Rhodopseudomonas palustris: one gene and its partner. The protein of the gene in region 1 interacts with the protein of each later gene in a pairwise test. Links are inferred from orthologs where the notes say so. Each region holds a gene or a part of one and is shown in the gene's direction. Other genes may lie near its edges.

What was found. The genes of interacting proteins can lie anywhere in the genome.
Region 2: the proteins of grxD (region 1) and FLL57_RS20105 interact in binary tests that used the Escherichia coli proteins (3 or more experiments, as listed by UniProt). The link is inferred for Rhodopseudomonas palustris from one-to-one orthologs.

The regions. Positions count from the first base shown.
Region 1 is NZ_CP041387.1:853,143-860,604, forward strand. The notes cover bases 1,948-4,845. They hold grxD (Grx4 family monothiol glutaredoxin), read left to right. Parts: upstream 1,948-3,182; coding sequence 3,183-3,509; downstream 3,510-4,845. Other genes in these bases: egtB (ergothioneine biosynthesis protein EgtB), read right to left, coding at 1,948-2,900; FLL57_RS03935 (O-acetyl-ADP-ribose deacetylase), read left to right, coding at 3,506-4,048; FLL57_RS03940 (serine hydrolase domain-containing protein), read left to right, coding at 4,108-4,845. Outside these bases: FLL57_RS03915 (hypothetical protein), read left to right, coding at 1-593; egtD (L-histidine N(alpha)-methyltransferase), read right to left, coding at 627-1,595; more of egtB, read right to left, coding at 1,641-1,947; more of FLL57_RS03940, read left to right, coding at 4,846-5,388; mdlC (benzoylformate decarboxylase), read right to left, coding at 5,399-7,018; FLL57_RS03950 (FAS1-like dehydratase domain-containing protein), read right to left, coding at 7,259-7,462. UniProt on the Escherichia coli protein: Monothiol glutaredoxin involved in the biogenesis of iron-sulfur clusters.
Region 2 is NZ_CP041387.1:4,368,405-4,373,640, reverse strand. What follows is about bases 2,282-5,236. They hold FLL57_RS20105 (BolA family protein), read left to right. Parts: upstream 2,282-3,601; coding sequence 3,602-3,871; downstream 3,872-5,236. Other genes in these bases: FLL57_RS20100 (HlyC/CorC family transporter), read right to left, coding at 3,966-5,236; FLL57_RS20110 (J domain-containing protein), read right to left, coding at 2,840-3,484; FLL57_RS20115 (DedA family protein), read left to right, coding at 2,282-2,721. Outside these bases: cobaltochelatase subunit CobT, read right to left, coding at 1-261; FLL57_RS20125 (DUF29 domain-containing protein), read right to left, coding at 267-779; cobaltochelatase subunit CobS, read right to left, coding at 826-1,821; more of FLL57_RS20115, read left to right, coding at 2,098-2,281. UniProt on the Escherichia coli protein: Transcriptional regulator that plays an important role in general stress response. Has many effects on cell morphology, cell growth and cell division. Acts by regulating the transcription of many genes, including dacA (PBP-5), dacC (PBP-6), ampC and mreB.

The DNA.
Region 1 (7,462 bases):
TCGCGGTCGATTCGTACTGGCGCGCCCATCCGCTGCGCGCCGAGCGGCTGGCGCGTGTGCTGGCTGCCCGCAGCGGTGCTCCCGAGGGCTGGCGATGGCAGATCGGCGACGACGCCGAAGCCGGCCTGCCGGTGACGTTTCGAATTCCGCCTGCGCCGTATCGGGAGACAGCGTACCAGCGCGGCCCCGGCTTCTGCTGCGTCTGCGGCCAGCCGGTTTATCGGCTCGGCTGGCACGCCGATCTATGGGACGCCGGCATCAACACCAACGCCACCTGGCACAGCGCCTGCGTCACCGCCTGGCAGTTCTGGAATGCCCCGAGCGGCCAGACCAAGCTGCTGCGGCGCCTGCAGGGCCGCCGCTGCCGCGAGACCAACCGAAGGCTGCTGCGGAGTTCTGAAGTCGATCACCTCGTGCCGCTGTTTCAGGTCTGGCAACGGCACCGCGACCGCGCATGGCCGGAGCTGCTGGGCTATTGGGGGCTGCCGAACCTGCAGGTGATCAATCGCGAAGTCCACGTCGCCAAATGCGCCGCCGAAGCGCGCGGCCGGCGCGCGGCGCGGGTCGCCGCCGCAGAGGAAGCAGCGGCTTAGTTCGGCGATGACAGGCGGGACGCGGCGGCTGTCTCAGTTCGCTTCGAGCGCGTGCACCGAGAACATCGCGTCCGCATCGGTCCAGCACTGCGCCGGAGTCCAGCCGGCCTGCTGCGCCAGCGCGCCAAACCGCTCCAGGCTGTATTTGTAGCTGTTCTCGGTGTGGATGGTCTCGCCGGCGCGGAAGCCGATTCGCTCGCCGAACAGATTCACGGTCTGGTCGCGCAGGCTGACCAGATGCATCTCGATGCGGTGCTGATCGCGATTGTAGATCGCCCGATGCGCGAACGCGGACAGATCGAAATTCGCGCCGAGTTCGCGGTTGATGCGGATCAGCAGGTTGAGGTTGAATTTGGCGGTCACGCCGGCGGCATCGTCATAGGCCGGCACCAGGACGCGTTCGTCCTTTTCCAGATCGACGCCGATGATCATCCGGGCGCCGCGGCCGAGAATGTCGCGGGCGCTCTCCAGGAAGCGCCGCGCCTCTTGCGGCTCAAAGTTGCCGATCGTCGAGCCGGGAAAGAACCCGACCTTCGGCAGGTCGCGGACCGCGGGCGGCAGCGCGAACGGCTTGGTGAAATCGGCGGCGAGCGGATGCACCGCGAGCTGCGGGAAATCGCGCTGCAGCGCTTCGGCCTGGGTGATGATGAAGTCGCCCGAGATATCGACCGGCACATAGGCCGCGACCTGATGCGCGGCGAGGAGCAGGCGGATCTTGGTGGTGGCGCCGGCGCCGAACTCGACGATCGCCGCGTCCGGCGGAATCAGGGACGCGATCTCGCCCGCGCGGCCCTGCAGAATGCCGAGCTCGGTACGGGTCGGATAGTATTCCGGCAGGCGGGTGATCTCGACGAACAGTTCGGAGCCCGTGTCGTCGTAGAAGTACTTCGGCGACAATTCCTTCTGCGGCCGCGTCAGCCCATCCAGTACATCGCGCGCAAACGCAGCCGTGTTGGAATCGAGCCGATGCGCTTGCGTCTGCACGGCGACGTGCACGTTCATGGGCGATCCTCCAGGCTGCGCGCGTGGCGCATTGAGATCTTCAAATCAGGCGCCATAGTCGGCGAGCCGCAGGCCGGTGAACTGCCAGCGGTGATGCGGATAGAAGAAATTGCGATAACTGACGCGGCTGTGGCCTTCGGGCGTCGCGCAGGACGAGCCGCGCAGCACGAGCTGATTGACCATGAACTTGCCGTTGTATTCGCCGAGCGCGCCTTCGATCGCCTTGTAGCCCGGGTAGGGTGCATAGGCGCTGCGAGTCCATTGCCAGACGGTGCCGAACGCATCCGGAAGATGCCCGGCGCGCGCCGCGACTTCCCACTCCATCTCTGTCGGCAGATGCTTGCCGGCCCAGCGCGCGAAGGCGTCGGCCTCGTAGTAGCTGATGTGGCAGACCGGGGCGTCGGGATCGATGGCCTGCAGGCCGCCGAGCGTCATGATCTTCCATTCGCCGTCGACCTGCCGCCAGTGGCCGGGTGCTTCCCAGCCCTCGCGCTCGGCGCAGGCAAAACCGTCCATCAGCCACAGCGTGGCGGTGCGATAGCCACCGTCGGCCATGAACGCCAGCCACTCGGCATTGGTGACGAGGTGCCGCGCCAGTTTGACCGGCCCGACCAGCGCGCGGTGCACCGGCTTTTCGTTGTCGAAATGGAAGCTGTCGCCGGCATGGCCGATCGGGTGGATACCCTCCGGCAACGCGACCCAATCGTCACCGTCGCGCGCGGTCGCCGGCAGTCGCCAGGCCGGATCGTAAGCCGGCGGGATCGGGTTCTGCGCAAAGGCATGGAGGATGTCGGTCAGCAGCAATTCCTGATGCTGCTGCTCGTGATTGAGCCCGACCTCGATCAGCGGCGCGATCTGTTCGAGTTTCGCAGCGTCGGCGGTCGCGAACCAGTTCAGCATCGCCTCATCGACGTGGCGGCGATAGGCCGCGACCTCGGCGACGCCGGGGCGGGTGAGGAGGCCGCGCGCCGCGCGGGTATGCCGGGGCCCGGCCGAGACGTAATAGGAGTTGAACAGGAAGGCGTAGTCGGGGTGGAACACCTGATAGCCCGGACAATGCGGGCCGAGCAGGAACTGCTCGAAGAACCAAGTGGTATGGGCGCGGTGCCATTTTGCCGGGCTGGCGTCCGGCATCGACTGCACCACCTGATCTTCCGGCGACAGCGGCGCCGCGCGCCGCTCGGTCTCGTCGCGCACGGTGCGATAGGCGGTGGATAGCCGGTCGGCCAGATCACGGGCGGAGACGGACGATGGGGAAGAATCGGCTGCCGAGCTTGCAGCGGAGGATGAAATCGTCACGAGCATCTCCGGTTTGGTGGAAAACGCTGCTGTTGGGAATGAGTTCCAGACGACACATAGGCTCTGGCAGGCCGGATGTAAGGTCGGCGGCGTACCGGCGAGGAAATAGCCGGCGTGGGACAGGCGGTCTTCGCCGGGCATCGACCGCTTGAAAAACGGTAGCGAAGTCAAGGCGACAGCCGGGCTCAATCGGTTTTGACTTGGGCTATTCGCCGGTTTCAGGATACATATATGACCGTTCGACCCGGCCGCTGGTGGTCAGCCGGCCGCGCCGCAAAAGGATTCGCCATGAGCATCGAGCAATTCATCGACAACGAAGTGAAGGCCAACGACGTCGTCCTGTTCATGAAGGGCACGCCGCAGTTTCCGCAGTGTGGCTTCTCGGGTCAGGTGGTGCAGATCCTCGATCACATCGGCATTCCGTACAAGGGCCACAACGTGCTCGAAAACGCCGAGCTGCGCGACGGCATCAAGCAGTACTCGAACTGGCCGACCATTCCGCAGCTTTACGTGAAGGGCGAGTTCGTCGGCGGCTGCGACATCGTGCGCGAGATGTTCCAGGCCGGCGAACTGCAGAAGCTGTTCACCGACAAGGGCATCAAGGCCGCCGCCTGAGCCCCTTCGTCCGCCAGATCGGCACGGCGACCTGTGAGGTCGTCGTCGCCGACATCACCACGCTCGCCGTCGACGCGATCGTCAACGCCGCCAACGCCTCCCTGCTCGGCGGCGGCGGTGTCGACGGTGCGATCCATCGCGCGGCCGGTCCCGAACTGCTCGCCGAATGTGAAACGCTCGGCGGCTGCGACACCGGCGATGCCAGGATCACCCGCGGTTACCGGTTGCCGGCGCGCCATGTGATCCACGTCGTCGGCCCGATCTGGCACGGCGGCCGCCATGGCGAGGACGCCGCGCTTGCCTCCTGCTACGCCCGCGCCCTGCAGCTCGCGAACGATCATGCGCTGAGCTCGATCGCGTTCTCGGCGATTTCCACCGGCGTTTACGGTTTCCCGCCCGAGCGCGCGGCGCCGATCGCTGTCCGGATCACCCTCGATGCGCTGCGCGCCACCACTTCGGTCACGCGAGCGGTGTTCTGTTGCTTCTCGCCGGCGAGTGCCGAGTTGCATCGCGCGGCGCTTACGGATGCGGCCCCTTGAAACCGCTCCACGCGCCGCTACCATCACATCCACGAAGAAGAACTCAGGAGGATACGAGAATGCTGCGTCGCGCTGCGCGATGGTTGATGGCAGGAGCGCTGGCCGTAACGGCCGCGAGCCCGGCGATCGCCGAGACCACCTTCGACCTGCCGCCGAGCGTGCAGTTCTCCGACAAGAAGCTCGAACGGATCGACGAGTTCTTCAACAAGATCATCGCCGAGGGCAAGATCCCCGGCGCGATCGTGTATATCGAGCGCCACGGCAAGCCGGTCTATCACAAGTACTTCGGTGTCCGCGACGTCGCCACCAAGCAGCCGATGACCGACGACACCATCTTCCGGCTGGCGTCGCTGACCAAGCCGTTCACGGCGTTCGCGGTGATGACGCTGGTCGACGACGGCAAGATCAAGCTCGACGATCCGGTGTCGAAATACATCCCGGCGTTCGCCGACACCAAGGTCGGTGTCGAGAAGAAGCGCGAGGACGGCGAGAAGTATCTCGATTTCGTCGCGCCGAAGCGTCCGGTCCTGATCAGCGATCTGTTGCTGCACACCTCCGGCATCACCTACGGCTTCTATGGCGACAGCCTGGTGCGCAAGACCATCGCGGCGGCCAAGATCTACGATAACGATCCGAGCAATGCCGAATTCGCCGAGCGGATCGCCAAGCTGCCGCTGCAGGAGCAGCCCGGCACGCTGTGGGACTACGGCAATTCCTACGAGGTGCTGGGCCGGGTGATCGAAGTCGCCTCCGGCAAGTCGTTCTACGAATACCAGAAGGAGCGGCTGTTCGATCCGCTCGGGATGAAGGACACCCGCTATTATCTGACGACCGATGAACAGAAGGCGCGTATGGCGCAGCCGATGCCGAACGACGCCGATTTCCGGGTCGGGCGGCCGAGCCGGCCGGACATCGTCAAGAAGTGGGAATCCGGCGGCGGTGGCCTGACCTCGACGCCGCCCGACGTGATCCGCTTCGTCCGCATGCTGCACAACAAGGGCGAACTCGACGGCAAGCGTTATCTCAGCGAAGCCGTGTTCAAGGACATGACGACCGATCAGATCGGTCCGAACTCCGGGATCGAGCGCGACTACTTCTATTTCCCGGGTGACGGCTTCGGCTACGGTTACGGCCTCGGCGTCCGCACCGACGCCGGCCACGCCAAGCCGCCGCCGCCCGGCTCGCTCGGCGAATTGAAGTGGGACGGCGCGTCGGGCTGCTACTTCGTGATCGATCCGAAGCTCGACATGTTCTTCGTGCTGATGGAGCAGACCCCTTCGCACCGCCAGCCGATCCAGCGCGAGCTGAAGAAGCTGGTGTACGAGGCGCTGGATAATTGATGATGCGACGTCAGCCGTTGCGCGCGTAGAGCATCGGCACCGAACTATCGAGCATCGCCTCGACCACGCTGACGCCGTCCCATGCAAGGGCGCGCGTCAGCGCCGGAGCCAGCTCGGCGCTGCGCGTCACCCGCACCGCATCGCAGCCGAGCGATTGCGCCAGAGCGGTGAAGTCGATCCCGGGCAGCTCCAGTCCGGGCACGTTTCGCACCTGCATCACCTGGCTGAACGAGCGCATCGCGCCGTAGCCGCCGTTGTTCAGCACCACCACCGTCAGCGGCAGCTTGCGCTGCGCCGCCGTCCACAGCGCCTGGATCGAATACATCGCCGAGCCGTCGCCGATCAGGCAGACGGTGCGGCGGGTCGGATGCGCCAGCGCGAAGCCGACCGAGGCCGGCAGCGACCAGCCGAGTCCGCCGCTCGCCATCGTGGCGAAACTGTCCTGGCCGGGCATCGGCATGTACTTCTGCATCGCCGGTCGATGCGATGGCGCTTCTTCGACCAGCATGGCGCTCTCCGGCATCGCCGCACGCAGGGTGTGCAGCAGAACCTCCGCCGGCATCGGCTCGGCCGGCTGCGGCGCCGGCGGCACGGCGCGAGCCGGCGGTGCGGCGCGCTTGGCTTCCGGCAGCAGCTCCAGCAGCATCGTGAGGGCAGGAGTCATCGTGGCGATGATGCTGGTGCCGAGCGGCGTCACCGATGCGGCTTCGGCATCGTCGGTGATCTGGAACAATTTCGAGGCGCCGTCGAAGATCGCGGCGTGGCCTTCGACATGGAAGGTGAACACGGGCGCGCCGATCACCACCACGACGTCGTAAGCGTCGAGCGCTTCGGACAGTTGTCCGGGAGACGCGTGCAGGAATCCGGCGAACAGCGGATGCCGTTCGGGGAAGCTGCAACGGGCGGAGAACGGCGACACCCACACCGGCGCTCGCGCGCGCTCGGCGAGTTGCACCATCAGCCCGACCGCCGCGGCACGATCGACAGCGGGGCCGACCACCAGCGCCGGCTTCTTGGCTTCGGCGAGCGTATCGGCCAGCACCTGCATCGTCGCACGATCCGGCCCGAGCTCGCGCGTTATCGTGCGCGGCGGCACCGGCGCCGCAGGCCGCGCCCAATCGTCGATCGGCACCGACACGAAGGTCGGGCCGCATGGCGGCTGCATCGCCACATAGTAGGCCCGGGCGATCGCGGTGGGCACGTCTTCGGCGCGCGCCGGCTCGACGCTGTATTTCACATAAGGCCGCGGAAATTCGCTCGCGCGCTCGGCGCCGAGGAAGGCCTGCAAGGGCAGAAGACTACGCGCCTGCTGCCCGGCGGTGATCACCAGCGGCGTCTGGTTCTTGAACGCGGTGTAGATGTTGCCAAGCGCGTTGCCGACGCCGGCCGCCGAATGCAGATTGACGAAGCCGGCGTTGCGCGTCGCCTGCGCATAGCCGTCCGCCATCGCCACTGCCGAGGCCTCCTGCAGCGCCAGCACGTAGTCGATGTCGTCCGGCCAGTCGCTGAGGAACGGCAGCTCGGTCGAGCCGGGATTGCCGAATACCCGATCGATCCTGAAGGCGCGGAGCAGATCGAGGGTGGCGGATTTGACGGTGGTCGCCGCGTGCGACTTCGGCTTCTTCGGCAAGGCGGTTCCTCCGGCGCAAGGCACCGTGCTTGTTGCTTGCCGTCGATCAATCAGGAGGAGAGGAGGGGAGTCAATATGTCCCCGCGGTCCTTATGTCTGCCGGTCATTCCGGGGCGCGCGCCCTTCGCGCGCGAACCCGGAATCCCGAAATTGGGGAAACGTCGGAGTCGCAGAACAGCTCGAGATTCCGGGTTCGCTCACTTTCGTGAGCGCCCCGGAATGACGTGCATGTTGCAAGAGCTACCAGCTCGCCGTGGCCTTCATGGTCGGCACGCCGTCGGCGTTGGCGGTCCACAGCTCGAGGCCGGTTGCGGTCTCGTTGGCGTTGACGCTGAAGTCGGCGCCGTCGAACAGCGGCTGGACGCCGCGATAGCTGAACGTCTTCGGCGCACTGCCCTTGAGCTTGGCGGCGAATTCGACCAGCAGCGCGGCCTGCATCGGGCC
Region 2 (5,236 bases), 3.5 Mb from region 1 along the record:
TTTCGGATCGTGACAGGCGAGCTTCAGCGCGATCGAATCGGCGTGGCCGCGCACGATCGCAGCGTCGCGCTTGCTCATCTTCCGGGCCGGTTCGGGGAGCCGCGCCTTGCCCGGTGCAAGGCCTGGGCGCTCGGCCGCGAAGCTGACTTCCAGGTCCGGCGCCTTGGCGATCGCGCGCAAGCACGAGGTCACCGCGCGCTTGAACGGCTCGGTCGGTGCTTCCTTCGATCCGGTGCGGATTTTGGTGTTCTGGGTGGTCATGCTGATCAATGCCGGCGTGGTGATTGCAGTTCGTCGTGCTCGATCACGCGTTCTACGATGGCGCGCCAATCGTAGGGACAAGTCGCGGGAAAAGCCGTTTCGGTCAGTCCTGTTTCCTTCACGGCATCGTCCATAGCGTCCTCATAGGCCTCGGCGATCCCGTCGGATATGCGCGGCTGCAGGCTTGGGTTGTCCCGCAAGAGACGCCCAATCCGCCTGCGATGCTCCCGGACGGACAGCACCCAGCTCCGGGATCGCCGTTCCGGTTGATGGTCCCACTTCAGCAGATGCAACAGGACGACTCGGATGGCGCTTTGCAGCTTGTCGTACTCTGTCCTGCCCACGTCGCCCAACTCGTCCGCGATGTTGACTGCGTCGATTTCCGACAGCCGCCCCGCTTTGAGGAGAGCGACTTGATCCTGGACCCAGCCGTACAGATCTTCCCGGTGCCGCCGCGACGGCTTTGGCGTCGCCGGCTCGATCGGATCACTGCGCAGCTTCGACTTGGTCGTTGTCATCGCCTGCCTTCCGCCTCTCCTCGCGCGCAAGGAGAGGCTGTTGGGGTCAGCTCATCGCGATGTTGACCGAACTCTCCGGCAGCTCGGCGTTGAAGCAGCGCTGATAGAATTCCGCCACCAGCGGGCGCTCCAGCTCGTCGCATTTGTTGAGAAAGGTGACGCGGAACGCGAAACCGATGTCGCCGAAGATCTCGGCGTTCTCCGACCAGGTGATCACCGTGCGCGGGCTCATCACCGTCGACAGATCGCCGTTAGCGAAGGCGTTGCGGGTCAGATCGGCGAGCCGCACCATCTTGTTGACGGTGTCGCGGCCTTCGGCGTTCCGATAGTGCTTCGCCTTGGCGAGCACGATCTCGACTTCCTCGTCGTGCGGCAGATAGTTCAGCGTGGTGACGATCGACCAGCGGTCCATCTGGCCCTGATTGATCTGCTGCGTGCCGTGATACAGGCCGGAGGTGTCGCCGAGGCCGATGGTATTGGCGGTGGCGAACAGTCGGAACGCCGGATGCGGCTTGATGACCTTGTTCTGGTCGAGCAGCGTCAGTCGTCCGGAGATTTCCAGCACGCGCTGGATCACGAACATAACGTCGGGACGGCCGGCGTCGTATTCGTCGAACACCAGCGCGACATTGTGCTGCAGCGCCCAGGGCAGGATGCCGTCGCGGAATTCGGTGACCTGCTTGCCGTCGCGGACCACGATCGCGTCCTTGCCGACCAGGTCGATTCGGCTGATGTGGCTATCGAGGTTGACGCGGACGCACGGCCAGTTCAGCCGCGCCGCGACCTGCTCGATATGGGTGGATTTACCGGTGCCGTGGAAGCCGGTGACCATGACGCGGCGGTTCTTGGCGAAACCGGCCAGAATGGCGAGGGTGGTGGCGCGATCGAAGCGGTAATCCGGATCGACGTCCGGTACGTGGGGGTCGACCTCGGAATAGGCCGGAACTTCAAGATCGCTGTCGATGCCGAAGACCTGCCGGACCGACACGTTCATGTCGGGAAGGCCGGCGATCTCCGGAGCAGTGGTCGTAGCGGCGGTCATCAATCCTCCGTGGTCCCGGACGCGCCCGAAACCCGATCTTCGTGGTGGATGCGGTTGAGTGCGGAATTGAACCTAGCAGACAGCCGCGATCCGCAGAAGCCCGCCGCGCGATCAAAGTTCCGTCGATGTTTCATTGAGATAAGAGCGCGGCGCGGTTTTGGGAAGGCAGCGTTGCGAATCCGGCGGGCGAACCGGCAAGCCGCGCAACTTTTCAGCAGGTACAGGCGCCGTAAGCTTGCCGCCATCGTCGACCGATCAGCCGGAGCAAGACGCGCCTTGAGTTCATTCCTCGATTCGCTGGTCGCATTCGCTGCGGCCCATGCCGGCTGGGCCTATCTGGTGTTGTTCCTGGCTGCGCTGCTGGAAGCGGTACCGGTGCTTGGCTCGCTGGTGCCGGGCTCCACGGTGATTCTGGCGCTGAGCGCGCTGATTCCCGGTGGCGAGCTGAATCCGGTCGGCGTTCTTGCCTCGGCGATCGCCGGCGCGCTGATCGGCGACGGCGCCGCATACTGGACCGGCCACCGGGCGCAGCGCCGGATTCTCAGTGCCTGGCCGCTGTCGACCTATCCAGATCTGGTGGCGCGGGCCGAGAGCTTCTTCCGACGCTGGGGAGTCTGGGCGGTACTGTTCGGCCGCTTTGTTCCGCCGATCCGGGCGTTCGTGCCGGTCACCGCGGGTGCGCTGCAGATGACGCCGCAGCGCTTCTTCGCGGTCGACGTGCCGGCGATCCTGATCTGGGCGCCGGCTCACGTGCTGCCGGGCGTGCTGGCGGCCACCGTGCTCGAGCGCGACCATGCGACGCTGCATCACTGGCTGCCGGTGGTGGCCGGTGTCGCCGGAATGGCGGTGCTGGGCGTTTGGGCGTATCGGCGCCGGCGCTCCGGCACACAAGCCCGTTAGAGTAGAGAGCTTCATCGATTGGTTGAAGCGGACCTGACCGTTCGGGAGCCCGCAGCCCGGATCCTGAGGATCGGGTGTGATCCTGATCCCGTCAAAAACAAACGGCCGTAGCGCCGCATCAGCTCCGGACCACCGTCTTCAGATAGTTGTAGGCCTTGATGATTTCGATCAGGCGGTCTTCGGTCGAGCGGTCGCCACCATTGGCGTCGGGGTGATGCTGTTTGACCAGCGCCTTGTACTTGGCCTTGACCACTTCGAGCGTAGCGTCGCTGTCCAGGCCCATCACCTGCAGCGCCTTGCGTTCGGCGTTGAACACCTTGCGCGGCTCGGCGCGCACCTCCTCGGCGGGATCAGGTCCGCGGCGCCGGCGGCGGCTGCCGGTGAATTCGTTGAACACGTTGAACGGATCGGCGGCGCCTTCGAGATCCTCGGGGCTGCGCGCGCGGCTGCGGGCACCGTTCTGCCCCATCTTCCAGGTCGGGCGATGGCCGGTCAGCGCGTCCTTCTGGTAGCGGGCGACGTCATCAGGATTCATCCCTTGGAAGAAATTATAGCCCTGGTTGAATTCCCGGACATGATTGAGACAGAAATGCCAATAGTCCTTTTCGTGGCCGCGCCCCTTCGGCGCGCGGTGCGCGGCGCGGCTGGTGCAGCCCGGCGCATCGCACATCCGCACCTGTTCGCGCGCGGCTTCGCGCGCCACTTCCGCGGCCCGCGGCTTGACGCGGATCTTGTCGAAGAATTTGGACGAGTCGATTGGCATGGGCGGACTTTGACTACGCAACGCTTCGGGCTTCAAGTCTTGACATTCCGAGCGACCCCCGGGTTGATGCGTCGCAGACGTGTTTGACGAAATAACGGCCGACGGTGGGCATCGGGCATGGGCACTCAGGACACTATCACGCAGAAGTTGCGCGAAGCTTTCACGCCGGAAAGCCTCGACGTCGTCGACGAATCCAATCTGCACGAAGGGCACGCGGGGCACGCCGGCCGCAGCGAGACTCATTTCCGGGTCAATATCGTGTCCGCCGCGTTCGCCGGCAAGAGCCGGCTCGATCGCCATCGCATGATCAACGAACTCCTCGCCGCGGAACTGACGGGCGGCGTCCACGCGCTGGCGATCAAGGCCAAGGCACCCGGCGAAGCCTGAAGCTCACACCCGGTCGAGCTGTCTCCGTCGACGCGTCTTCTTCACGCGCACCGGCCTCCTCGTCGCTCGAAAATGCTCCGAGCGCAGCGCCGGCCTACGCCGATCCGGCCCGTGTCTTCCGGTTGCTCGTTTCGATCAGTTCGGCCTCGCCCTCGCGCGGCACCGGGGAGATGCGTAGTGCGGTGATGCGGTTGCGCTCGCGGCGCAGCACGCGAAACCGGAATCCGTGGAAGGTGAAATTCTGGCCGCGCTCCGGAATCGACCGTGCCTCGTGGATCACAAGGCCGGCGACGGTGGTGGCTTCCTCGTCCGGCAGGTTCCAGTCCATCGCGCGGTTGAGGTCGCGGATCGGCACCGAGCCGTCGACCACGACCGAGCCGTCCGGCTGGGTACGGACGCCTGCGACCACGACGTCGTGTTCGTCGGAAATATCACCGACGATTTCCTCGAGGATGTCCTCGAGTGTCACCATGCCTTCGACTTCGCCGTATTCGTCGACCACCAGCGCGAAGTGAGTCTTGCGGGTGCGGAACGCCTTGAGCTGTTCCGAGACCGGGCGCATTTCCGGTACGAACCACGGCGGAAGCGCGATCTTGCCGACCTCGATCTTGGATGCGTCGCCGTCGGCGGCGCGCAAAGCACGCAGCAGATCCTTGGCGTGCAGCACGCCCATGATGTTCTCCGGCTTGTCGCGCCAAAGCGGAATCCGGGTGTATTCGGTGGCCAGAACCTCGCGGACCAATTCGTCGGGCGGCAGGTCTGCGTTGACCATCACCATCTCGGTGCGGTGAACCATCACGTCGGAGACCTGCAACTCATTGAGGTCGAGCAAGCCGCCGAACATGTCGCGATCGTGCTTGGCGACGCCGCCCTCGTGGTGAATCAGCTCGACCGCGCCGCGCAGCCGTTCGGTTGCCGACAGCAGCGACTGGTTGGCGCCGAGCTTGATGCCGAGCAGCCGCATCAGCACACGCACCAGGGCCTCGATCACCACGAGCACGGGACCGAGCACCAGCACCATCAGCCGCATCGGCTTGGCGACCAACAGTGCGAAGCGATCCGGTGCCGAGATCGCGATGGTCTTCGGCATCACCTCGGCGAAGATCACCACCAGCGCGGTCATCACCGCGGTGGCGTAGAGCACGCCCAGCTCGCCGAACCATGCGGTGAACAGGCCGGTCGCCAGCGCGGACGCGCCGATATTGAAGACGTTGTTGCCGAGCAGCAGCGCGCCGATCATCCGCTCGCGCATCCCCAGGAGCCGGCCGACGATGCCGGCGTTGCTGCTACCCTGCTTGGCCAGCCGCATCATGTTGGCGCGCGAGGCTGCCGTCAGTGCGGTCTCGCTGGCCGAGAAGAACGCCG